Regions from separate parts of the Bacillus sp. JJ722 genome, predicted to be linked through region 2. Evidence: predicted binding sites of a transcription regulator. Region 2 holds the regulator's gene; each other region holds the start of a gene.
The links. The regulator LexA, encoded in region 2, represses DNA repair genes until DNA is damaged. The targets are predictions, from matches to a motif close to CGAACATATGTTCG.
Positions count from the first base shown of each region.

Region 1: a site for LexA is predicted at 1,109-1,122, ahead of V7014_RS13985 (YolD-like family protein). Genes of this name have one in related genera too.
Region 3: a site for LexA is predicted at 1,329-1,342, ahead of parE (DNA topoisomerase IV subunit B). Genes of this name have one in related genera too.
Region 4: a site for LexA is predicted at 1,206-1,219, ahead of uvrB (excinuclease ABC subunit UvrB). Genes of this name have one in related genera too.

Region 1 covers NZ_JBALMO010000105.1:8,891-12,101, reverse strand. The annotation lists gene V7014_RS13990 (DinB/UmuC family translesion DNA polymerase) at 1-711, opposite strand, end outside; gene V7014_RS13985 (YolD-like family protein) at 701-1,057, opposite strand; gene V7014_RS13980 (hypothetical protein) at 1,353-1,748, shown strand; gene V7014_RS13975 (helix-turn-helix domain-containing protein) at 1,958-2,308, shown strand; gene V7014_RS13970 (DUF3888 domain-containing protein) at 2,900-3,211, opposite strand, start outside.
Region 2 covers NZ_JBALMO010000145.1:5,597-8,807, forward strand. The annotation lists gene V7014_RS17475 (YneB family resolvase-like protein) at 1-418, opposite strand, end outside; gene yneA (cell division suppressor protein YneA) at 455-772, opposite strand; gene lexA (transcriptional repressor LexA) at 969-1,592, shown strand; gene V7014_RS17490 (hypothetical protein) at 1,687-2,154, opposite strand; gene V7014_RS17495 (M15 family metallopeptidase) at 2,256-3,014, opposite strand.
Region 3 covers NZ_JBALMO010000233.1:7,596-10,806, forward strand. The annotation lists gene parE (DNA topoisomerase IV subunit B) at 1-1,240, opposite strand, end outside; gene V7014_RS22290 (CoA-binding protein) at 1,540-1,953, opposite strand; gene V7014_RS22295 (LysR family transcriptional regulator) at 2,243-3,142, shown strand.
Region 4 covers NZ_JBALMO010000050.1:5,212-8,422, forward strand. The annotation lists gene V7014_RS08110 (FIST signal transduction protein) at 1-1,047, opposite strand, end outside; gene uvrB (excinuclease ABC subunit UvrB) at 1,321-3,211, shown strand, end outside.

The DNA of each region.
Region 1 (3,211 bases), on a different contig from region 2:
TTCACCCATTACTCCAAGCCTTCTCTTCAATGATTTAACATCATATTTTGCAAGCCCAGACACCGTACAAATACCCATCCTATTCAATGTTCTTGCAGTTCGTGGTCCAATTCCCCACATATCCGTTAGGGTTTTAATTTTCCAAACAGTATTAGGAACATCTTCATAACTCCAATAAGCGATTCCACCAGGTCGTTTTTTCGCTTCATTATCGAGACAAAGTTTAGCAAGAAGGGGATTGTCTCCAATTCCGATTGTTGCACAAAGTCTTAATTCTCTTTCAATATCCTGTCTAATTTGTTTAGCTATTGTGAACTTGTCACCAAATAGTTTCCTAGATGCAGTTACATCAAGGAATGACTCATCAATTGAATAGATATGAAGGTCATCATTACTTACATACCGTCTGAAAATGTCCTGGATGATGCGATTAACATGCAAATAAAGTTTCATACTAGGCTCGGCTAAAATAATACGTGAGTCATTTGGAATTTCATAGAGACGATTACCTGTTTTAATCCCGAACTCTTTTTTTACGGCTGGTGAGGATGCTAATACAACAGATCCTAGTCGGTCTTTCTTTCCAATTACAACTAGAAAAGTAGTCAACGGATCTAAGTTACGCTTAATGCATTCCACTGATGCAAAAAATGCCTTCATATCGACACACAATATATCTCTGCGTGGTAACTTAGAAACATCAAATTCCATAGCTGTCAACCTCTGATATAGAACGGATTTCTGTAATAGGAATAAATTCACCTTTAATTCCCTCCGTGTCTTTTAAATATATACCTTTAAGAATTGCGTCATACTTCCAGACATATCCCGTAGAATGTTTTACTATCTCATAAGGGTTAAGATGGTTAGCGTACTCTATTCTGATAGATGTTTGATTTTGGTGAGATAGAAGTAACATTTCATTGAATAGTTCTAGAGATTGTTCATCTAAGAAGATGGGAGCTGTCTTTTTACGATTATGATAATTCATATCCTCGTTGTGCTCTGTTAACACAAACCCTTGCCACTTCATCATTCCACGGTCTCGATAAGCCATTCTAATCCATCCTTTTAATTTTTATCTTATGTTATTTTCTTGATAATTATACAAACGAGTGTTCTGTTCATAAGTAATTATAAGAACGTTCGTTCTCGTTTTCAAGAGGAATTATCTTTTTTTAGGTTTATTTCAGAACAAATGTTCCTATATAATGATGAAAAAGAACCGACTTATGTCAGTTCTAATCTTAACTATTGCTCGTTAAATATTTCAAACTAAGATATTTATCTTCTTTTTTCTCATATGAAAACATATATTATTAAAAAACCACCTAATATTAAAGGAGTTTTATATGAGAAAAAAAATTTTAATGATATTAACATCAGTATTAGCTATTGGTCTTGTGGTCTATGTAGGAAACAAGTTCACAACAAAAGAAACAAACATTGATAAAACTGTAGAAAATACAAGCTTTTCAAATGCTTATGCTAATAAAACTTTAGATGAAATGGAAAACAAAAAGGTAATAGATTTAATTTCAAAAGAATTAAAAAATAAAAACTATAAATCTACTGGAATAATCATGTATTCTCTTGGTGAAAATGATAAACAAAATGAAATGACTATACCTATTTCAAAAAATGAATATAAAGGTGAAAAAACTAAACAAGAAATAGACAATATAATTAATAAAATTTTACAAGAAAATGGTTTCAGTAAGTTTAAAGTTTCACTTATTCCAGAATAAATCTAATTTTGAATTTCTAAATAAACAGTATCTCCAATTATGATTTATTACATTGACAGACATGGTAATGTAACAAGACGTATTATCACGGTGATAGCGATGAACAAAACATCTATCAAGGCTTTTTGTCATTTAAGGAAAGCTGAACGTATATTTAAGATTGATAATATCCTTTCATCAGGACCAATCGGAAAGAGAAATGTTTCTTAATGCAATTTAAACTAACAAAGAGAAATGAGATGACACCATTGAAACCTTTAGGAAAAAGACAACAAGAGATTTTAGGGTTTATTGAGGAATACACTAATCATCATGGATTTCCACCAACTGTACGAGAGATTGCGGATGGAACGGGATTAGCATCTTCATCGACAGTACAAGAGCATTTACGTAAACTAACAAATAAAGGTTTTCTTAGACGAGATCCAAATAAACCACGAGCGATTGAATTACTTATGGGTGAGGAAAGAAAGCTAGTCGTTAGTGATTTAACTAACGATGACAGGAATAAATTATTTATGGAATTAGTGAAGCGTGGATTTAGTGTGAAGATAAAATAAGTAATTATAGACCCAATCTATTATTAAGAATTACGGTATAGTATAGTATGTGAATTTGAAAATAATGTATAATTTTATTAAAAAGAGTGGTGATTAGGTGACTAAGTTTGTGATATTTGGAATTGTTGTTTTTACTATATTATGCTTTTACTTCACTCTGACATTTTTTGAATATTTACGTACAAATGATGAACGGATAATTAAACAATCAAAACTAGGAGCTGTAGCTTGTATTACTCTGGTATTAGGATTGTTGGTTTTATTACTATTTTAGTTAAAATTTTTACATTTATTCCCATTTTAGAGTATGATGTGAATAAGGGGTAACAATACCTCTTACTATTCTCTTATTTAAATTTATTATTAAAAGGGAGATACTAGCTATGAGTTAGTATACCCAACGCTTAGCCCATAAGTTCGTCTTCCAGGACGGAATGCTTATGGGATTTTCTTTTGTATTTACAGTAAATCATACCTAGCTTTACAATTAAGTTGTTGCTATCTCCAAATTTATAGCATACAGTTTTACCACTATTCAGCCACCAGGTAGCTATACTACTTAGGGCTATTTTGTTTCCTAAAGGGATATAATTATAGATTTTTATACTCACTTGTCTTAGTATCGTGATGGTGCGTATAGTTCATCAATACAATATCTACACCTTCTAAACTTGTTCTATTTATTTCAGAATGGCCAAAATATGTTTTAGTATCGATTTTAAATGTGGCGGAGTCAATTCCCCACACTGTTTCACCTTTACTTGGATCTATGGTTTTAAGAGTTAGTTCTACTTCATACCATCGTTTTGATTCTTTACCAGTATGGTCAACTATTAAAGAGATTTTACGAACTCTTCCTACTGAGAAAGTAGTCTTATCTCCACATTCATCTCGAACAGCTTT
Region 2 (3,211 bases):
CTCTACTAATCTTCATATTATGTAATTTTCGTTGATATTCTTCTACGATACCTACAATTTGCAAAACCATTGAATCAGCATCAGATAATTCCATTTCTCCTTTATGAGAGTATGTAAATAGTTGCACACCTTCTTTCATTAAAAAGTGCAATAGTGCAATCTTGGCATTCCCTCTTCCAAGCCTTGTTTCATCTTGAATCAATACAACATTAACGCTTTGTTCCTTTATACACTCTAGCAATTCAAACACACCATCACGGTTCAATTGGAAACCACTTTCCTGTTTCTTAATGACATGAATAACTTCCAATGACAAATCGTTAGCTAAAGCTCTTAATTCTTGTTCTTGTCTATGTAAGGAGCTTTCTTGAGCTTCCTTATCAGTGCTTACTCTACAATAAATAACCGCTCGTTTCATTAGCTATTACTACCTCTCAACTTATAAATAAGCAACTTAGTCTTTATTAGTGCTCATTGTCAAAAACTTCTCATTACCTTCTTTAACGGGAATACGTATAACATCTCCAATTTTTATTGATTCACCATTTATATGATTCACCTTCTCTAGATGAGATATAAACTGGGTAGTTTCCATATTATCATAATTGTATTCCTGTGCAATTTCCCACAGGGAATCTCCTTGAACAATTGTTACTTCAACATATTTTTCTGAATCATCAGCACTGTATTTAAATATACAGATTATAGAAAACATCACAATAAGTCCTAAAAACAGAAAGGAAAAGGCATTTTTCATAACAAAGTTTCTCATTATATACGTCTCCTTCTAATATACGAATATTCGTTCGTGTTTTGATAGATGAATTATAATACGAACATTTGTTTTGTGTCAAGAGCGTATGTTCTATTTTATTTTCAAATTCGACAAAAACATTCAAACATATGTTTGTCTATCCAAAAATTGCATGTTATAATTTATATAAATAGAAAGAGAATGGGGTGTATTAATGAATAAAATATCAAAGCGACAACAAGATATTCTTGACTTTATAAAGCTAGAAGTAAGAACAAAAGGTTATCCCCCTTCCGTTAGGGAAATAGGAGAAGCGGTTGGTTTAGCTTCTAGCTCTACAGTACACGGACATTTAGCTCGTCTCGAAGCCAAAGGTTTAATTCGAAGAGACCCTACAAAACCTCGCGCAATAGAAATTCTAGAATTAGAAGAAGAATCTTTTATTCCAAAGCGAAAAGTAGTTAATGTTCCATTACTGGGTAAAGTAACAGCTGGTCAACCTATTACAGCGATTGAAAATGTAGAAGAATACTTTCCTCTTCCGGAACATTTAGCTGGTTACGATCAACATGTATTTATGCTTGAAATTGTTGGTGACAGTATGATTGAAGCTGGAATATTTGATGGAGATTACGTCATTGTTCGCCAGCAGCAGAATGCACAAAATGGTGATATAGTTGTCGCAATGACAGAAGATAACGAAGCGACTGTAAAACGTTTCTTCAAAGAAAATAACTATTTCCGTTTACAACCTGAAAACTCTTCTCTTCAACCAATTATTCTTGATAGAGTATCTATTCTCGGAAAAGTAATTGGTCTGTATAGAGAAATACATTAATAATGTACGTTAGAAAAAGGCAAAACTATTTACTTGCAGTCGCTTGCAATGTAAATAGTTTTGCCTTTTATACATTAAAATAAAATCTACTAAATTAATTTAGTTCATTAATAGAGAATTTTATGATTTTTTTCTCCTTTAAAATCTTTATGATTTTACTATACAACAATTCTCCACTCCAGAAGCCAAGTCCACTTGCTAATCCTAATGGTAATACAAACTTTGCTATTATTCCTTGCACATTCACCAGATTCGTAATAAGAGCAATTAACAAAGCTAAAACTATATAAAGGCCGAGTCTAATAGCAGCTTGATGTTTAGAAACTTTTCTCCCTATATAGTTTGCTAAAAACGAGAACGGAATTCCTATAAAGATTACCGCTGGACTTACAATGATTATTCCAAACCATGCCATAATGAACATGTTACCGATACCCGTTGCAACCAGTTCCATGAATCCTTCTGAAATCCCTAATATTAGTAAATAAACAATCCCAGTGATAACAAAAGCTATAAACATACTAAAAATTTTTTCGGATGTTATTCTGATAAATTTATACATATTCGACTCCTATTTTGCTTGATCAATAGTGTAAACACGTTAATTGTATCACAATATTGCGGTTTACATTTAAAAGGCATACTATTAAAACCTTCAATTTATTATTCAGTAGCTTTTGGGCTAATTAACCCTCGATCTAAAGCTACATATATTATTGCAATAGCATCATCTAATGAAAGCTCCCTCTTCAGCAACTTCTCTCTATGAATAGAGCTAATAGCCTTATCTCCATGCACGTCTTTATTCTCAAATCGTTTAAGTACTCTTGCCGTAGCGTTTATGAAATCATCATTTGATGGTTTGTACACTTTCATATTCTTGTTATCATTTTTAGTTGGAATTTTCCCTCCCTCTTTAATAATTGTTGGTGTAAACGTAACTGTAAGATTTGGACGTTTACCATTTTTCAAATCATCTATTTTTAAGCCACCCGTCATTTCAAGATGAGGATAGTCCTTAAACGATTTCCAATCTCCTCCCCAGGCAAAACCTAGTGTTTTTGCAATAGCTGCTACCCTTTTAAATTTATCATCAACTGTATAATATACTTCGGTTGCATCTTCATTAGCTAGAACATAGTCTATTGCTAACCCATAATTATGGTTTGAACTTCCCGGCATCGCATTTGTAACGATTGCGCTTTTTGGATCTCCATAGTCTCTCCCCTTATAAACGTACGACTTCCTTCCTTTTCCGTACAACTTTGCTTGTTCTTCCATGCTTCGATAACCATTTGTCATTAGTACATGAATTCCTTCTTTATATGCTCTTTTAATTAATTCAACAGCGGTATCTTTTACAACTGGATGCACCAACCCCATTCGATTTATTGATTTATTAATAAGTATTTGCACTGTCATCTAACAACACCTACCTTAAGTTATTAATCTTTTTCTTCAAAAGAGTTTGTCCATTTATACTAATATATGAATTTCTTCTACTTTTCGTATAGACTATTAACTTAGTAAAATGATAGATGTATAAAACAATTAAGATATCTATAAAAACGACTCCCATTAACTCCCAAATGCATAAAAATAGAAGGCTACATGATAGC
Region 3 (3,211 bases), on a different contig from region 2:
GTTTACCAGAAAGAATGGTTTCGCCTTTTTTTCTTTTCTTGCCACTTCGAGCTTCTTCACGAGCCTTACGCGCTGCTTCACGAGCTTGAAATGCCTTTAAAGATTTCTTGATTAGAATGGACGCTATTTCTGGATTTTCATGTAGGAAATATGCTAAATGTTCAGCTACGACATTATCTACACTGGATCTCGCAATACTTGTACCCAATTTCCCTTTCGTTTGCCCTTCAAACTGTAACAGCTCTTCAGGAACTCTAACAGAAAGAATCGCGGCTAATCCTTCACGAATATCAGATCCCTCTAGGTTTCTATCCTTTTCCTTAAGAAGACCATTTTTTCGAGCAAATTCGTTAAACACGCGAGTCATCGCTGTTTTTGCTCCTACTTCATGCGTTCCACCATCTTTTGTTCGAACATTATTAACAAAACTTAAAATATTCTCAGAAAAACCATCGTTAAATTGGAAAGCAAAATCAATTTCGATTCCATTTTGTTGACCTTCGATAGCCACTACCTCATGTAAGGCATCTCTTTCTTCATTCAAATATTCAACAAATGCCTTTAAACCATTTTCATAAAAGAAAACTTCTTTCTGATCATTACGCTCATCAATAAGCTCGATTTTCATTCCTTTAAGAAGAAATGCTGATTCTCTTAAGCGCTCAGATAACGTTTCATAATTGAAAATCGTCGTTGAAAAAATTTGTGGATCTGGCTTAAAGTGAATGGTCGTACCTGTTCCGTTTGTCGTACCTTTCTTTTCTAAAGTTGTTACTGGTTTACCACCGTTACTAAAACGTTGTTCATATATGAAACCATCTCTTTTGATGGTAACAACTAACCATTCAGACAATGCATTTACAACAGAGGCACCAACACCATGTAAACCACCGCTCGTTTTATAGCCACCTTGACCAAACTTACCACCAGCGTGAAGAATGGTTAAAATGACCTCTGGTGTAGGCTTACCTAATTTATGCATCCCAGTTGGCATCCCACGACCTTTATCGGACACGCTAACACTTTGATTTTTATGCAATTTAATTGTTATTTGATTTCCATACCCAGCTAGTGCCTCATCGACTGAGTTATCTACTATTTCATATACTAAGTGATGAAGTCCTCTTGCATCTGTGCTGCCAATATACATACCAGGTCTTTTTCTTACGGCTTCAAGACCTTCAAGCACTTGTATGGCATCATCATTGTATTCAAATTTATTTTGATTTTTAGCTGCCACTGAAATTCTCCTTCCACAAGCAAACCCATGTTTATCTATACTTGCTTGAAAGTTAAACTATTATGTACTGCGCTATTATAACACAAACCGAACGAGTGTTCGAAAAAAACTATGATATATGTAAAATGCTTAAAACCTATTGTATCGTTAAAAATCATTTTCGCATATAATGTTTTAGCTTATTCACATCTTGCACATAATTAATTCACAAGTGATAGTAACATAAAAAATGACTATATACTTAGCTTTTTTTTACATAAGCATAGAAAAAGGAGCAAATATGCTCCATTTCTACTAAGTCATTTTGTTAAGGCATGCTCAACTTTAATACAACGGTTCATGATAACAGTATAGCCTTTATTTTTCAAATCATGATACACATCTTCATCGATTACATCTAACTGAGTCCAAAAAACATCCGCATCGATTTGTTCAAATTCTTTCGCATGTTGAGAAACAGCTTCGCTTCGTCGAAATATGTTTACAATGTCTACATGTCCATCAATATCAAGTAACGATGCATACGCTTTTACCCCAAACACTTCACTTACACTAGGATTTATTGGAATAATCTCATATCCGCTATCCATCATCGCTTTAGATACGCTATAAGAAGTACGATTAGGATTATCCGATAACCCTACTACTGCGATTCGTTTTGCCTTTTTTAAAATTTCCCCCATGTCATTTCGTGAAAGATCATTAATAGCCATCTCATTTCTCCTTTTCATATTCCTTAAAATTGCATTTTATGTAGCTTCCAAATTACTTGTAAGTTATCAAAATCAAAATACCAAGCTTATTTATAAGGGCTCGGATTATACTTTATGACTTTATTCTACATAAAAGCTCTATTTCCTTTTATTTATCCCTCTAATCATTTTCTAATCTTTCTAAGTCATTTTTTATTTAAAAACCATGTACAATTTCTTCTACACTGTTATATATTTTAAATATTAAAAATATTTAAAATATATACTTTAGATATGAAAGGAGTATGCAATGGATATTCGGCAATTGCGCTATTTCGTCACTATTGTAGAAGAAGGCCAAGTTACTAAAGCAGCAAAAAAATTACACATGGCTCAACCTCCACTTAGCCAACAATTAAAAATGATGGAAGATGAACTAGGTGGAAAACTATTCGACCGTAATGGTCGACACCTAGAACTTACAGAATCAGGCAAGCTATTATATAAAAAAGGGCAAGAACTACTGGCTTTCTTTGAAGAAACACTGATTGAAGTTAAAGAAGTTAGCGAAGGTCTCAAAGGTATACTCGCTCTCGGTTCTGTTAAAACTTGCTTTGCCTATATCCCTGGACGTATCCGATTTTTCCGTACAAAGTTTCCTGATGTTCGCTTCAAATTAGTTGAGGGCGATACATATCGATTAAAGGAAAGTTTGTTGAATCGTGATATTGAATTAGCAATAATACGGCTTCCCATCGGGAGCACTGATTTCTCATCCATTGAGCTTACTCCAGATCCATTTGTCTTAGTTGTACCAGATGAGTGCGATATATCAAACGTAATCAAAATGAAAGATATAGCCCCTCTACCATTGCTACTACTTCATCGAGTAAGTGGACATGGCACCTATGAATTAGTTATAGATGAGTGTCGTCGGCATGGGTTTGAACCTAATATAGTATGTGAATGTCCTGATGCTTCCATGATTTTAACTTTAGTTCGTGAAGGAATAGGTGTAGCCTTTTTACCCCAAACTACCTTAAAATCCTTTTCACAACTTGGTGTTAAAGTTATATCCATTGAGGATTGTAGTGTCCAATCAGAAGCTGCAATCGTTTGGCATAAAGATCGATATCTTTCAAAAAGTGCCATTCGCTTTCTTGAAACTTTCTCTGAACCAAATATATTCTTTCCTAATCAACAAAATTAATTTATTTTCAACTCTTAAAATAGCATCCATTGCTTGTTGATAATGATAGAAAGCGCTTTCATTTTTATT
Region 4 (3,211 bases), on a different contig from region 2:
GTTTGGTATTTTAGAAAGTTCGTTATTTAAAGCTGGATATAAATTTTGGTTTTGGAATTGCTGCTTTCTTAAAATACAATTGACTGCTAAAACACCATCTAAAGTAGCAAATTCTTTGTGTAAATTATGTAATGTTTGTTTTAATGCTTCGACAGGTTCTTTTGGTTCTAGAATATCTACTTTTGTATCTTGGAATAATTGACAATAAAATTGGATTCCCCCATCTGGTAATACTTGAAATGGAGAAGCTATGAAAATTTCATTGTTCACTTTTCGCCCTAAAGGATTGGTCATAAAGTAGTTTGGTAGATTAGATTCAGAAATACCTAAGCGAGAAGCGTAAACACTAGCTGCCGGCCTTCCATCAAATTCATAAACGATTCTTCCTTCTGTATTGGACTTCGTTATTTTCATTTCTTTTTTGGTAGACTGAAAGATATTTTCTTTCATAATAAATGTATCTACATCGGGTTTAATGAAGATAACTATACCTCCGATGCTGGAAACACGCCCGTTTAAGCTAATCATTGTTTGTTGAAACTTAGCGTCATCTCCAGCTGTACCTCCGAACAATGGGAAACCTTCGTTGTCAAAAATCGAATTAACAACAGATAGCATTTTTTCTTCCGCAGCAATCAATCCGTTGGGAAATACTAATCCTATTCCTTCTTTGCTTACATAATTACTACCAGTGTTTATACCTACTTTTGTAGCTGCCTCTTTTAGTTTCTTTCGATAAAAAATTGGGTATTTTTCAATATTCTCCATTAATACAGCTTTAGCAACTCCGATGTTTTTAGAGAAACTCATTGCGCTTAATCCGCCATTGCTCAACCCTTTTGGTCCTATCTCACCGGTTGTAGTCAAACCTACAATTTCGGAATTTGGGTATGTTTGATGGAAATGAGTTGATAATTCTTCAAAAGAATACTTAGTACTAGCAAAGAAAAGGATAAGGACAGGGTTTGAATGTAATGATTGGGTAACTTCTTTAAAGACTAAATCAAGTTGATTATGTTGACTATTCACTGTTTTGATCATGCTCATAAATGCACCTCTCTTTGATGTCCTAAAGACGTTATAACATTTCCTTTTATGGGAATCAATGTAAATAAATCGAACTTTTTCTTAATATCAACCCCAACATTTTTGAAAAAAACAAGTGATACGAAAACTTCCCATGATTACACAATTTAACAGCTTGTCGAATGAACGTTCGCTTTTTGCTGGTTAGTTATTAAATGTTTGTGGTAAAATGTCTATATATTCGTTAGTTCGTACAAGATGAAAATAAGTACTGTGAAGTGGAGGCAAAACTTGATGAATGAGTTTCAATTAGTGTCTAAATATTCTCCTCAAGGAGATCAGCCTCAGGCAATTCATAAACTAGTAGAAGGTATCCAATCTGGTAAAAGATTTCAAACGCTGCTAGGTGCAACAGGAACGGGGAAAACATTTACGGTTTCGAATGTTATTAAGGAGATAAACAAGCCTACGCTTGTAATTGCTCATAATAAAACACTTGCAGGTCAATTATACAGTGAATTTAAAGATTTCTTTCCTAATAATGCAGTCGAATATTTCGTTAGTTATTACGATTATTATCAACCTGAAGCATATGTACCTCAAACCGATACTTTCATTGAGAAGGATGCTTCGATAAACGATGAGATTGATAAACTGCGACATTCAGCTACATCATCTCTTTTTGAAAGAAAAGATGTCATTATTATTGCCAGTGTTTCGTGTATTTATGGTTTAGGTTCGCCAGAAGAATATAGCGAGTTAGTAGTTTCATTACGCACAGGAATGGAAATTGAACGAAATGCACTACTACGTAAACTCGTAGATGTTCAATATGAGCGTAATGATATTGATTTCAAACGTGGAACGTTCCGCGTTCGTGGTGATGTTGTAGAAATCTTCCCAGCATCAAGAGATGAGCAATGTATTCGTATTGAATTCTTCGGTGACGAGATTGACAGAATTAGAGAAGTGGATTCATTAACTGGTGAAGTACTAGCTGAACGTGAGCATGTGGCAATCTTCCCTGCATCCCACTTCGTAACGCGCGAAGAAAAGATGAAGATTGCTATTGGAAATATTGAAGTAGAACTGGAAGAACAACTAGCTGAGTTTAGAGAAAAAGGTAAGTTGCTTGAAGCGCAGCGTCTAGAGCAAAGAACACGTTATGATTTAGAAATGATGCGTGAAATGGGATTCTGTTCTGGAATCGAAAACTACTCACGTCATTTAACATTGAGACCGGCTGGGGCAACGCCTTATACATTACTTGATTACTTCCCAGAAGATTTCTTACTTGTTGTAGATGAGTCGCACGTAACATTGCCGCAAGTAAGAGGTATGTTTAATGGAGATCAAGCACGTAAACAAGTCCTTGTTGATCATGGTTTCCGTTTGCCTTCGGCGAAGGATAATCGACCGTTACAGTTCGATGAATTTAATGAGAAAGTTCATCAAGCTATCTTTGTATCCGCAACTCCAGGGCCGTATGAGCTTGAACACTGCCCAGAGATGATTGAACAAATCATTCGTCCGACAGGCTTGCTTGATCCACCTATTGAAATTCGTCCAATACAAGGTCAGATAGATGACTTAATAGGTGAGATTCAAGATTGTATTAAACAAAATGAGCGTGTGTTGATTACAACCTTAACGAAGAAAATGTCTGAAGACTTAACAAATTATCTCAAGGAAATCGGCATTAAAGTACAATACTTACATTCAGAAGTGAAAACATTAGAACGTATCGATATTATTCGCGATTTACGACTAGGGAAGTACGATGTCTTAGTCGGAATTAACTTATTGCGAGAAGGCTTAGATATTCCAGAAGTATCTTTGATTGCTATCTTAGATGCGGATAAGGAAGGTTTCCTGCGCTCTGAAAGATCACTTATTCAAACGATTGGTCGTGCAGCGCGAAATGCACATGGCCGTGTTATTATGTATGCAGATAAAATAACAAATTCAATGAATATAGCAATTACAGAAACAAAACGTCGTCGATCCATTCAAGAAGCGCATAACGAAAAACATGGTATCGTACCAACTACGATTCAAAAAGATATACGTCAAGCGATTAGAGCTACGCATGTGGCTGAGGACCAAGATCATTATGAAGTAAGTGTTAAACTAGATAAATTAACGAAAAAAGAACGAGAAAAGGTCATTTCAGAAATGGAACAAG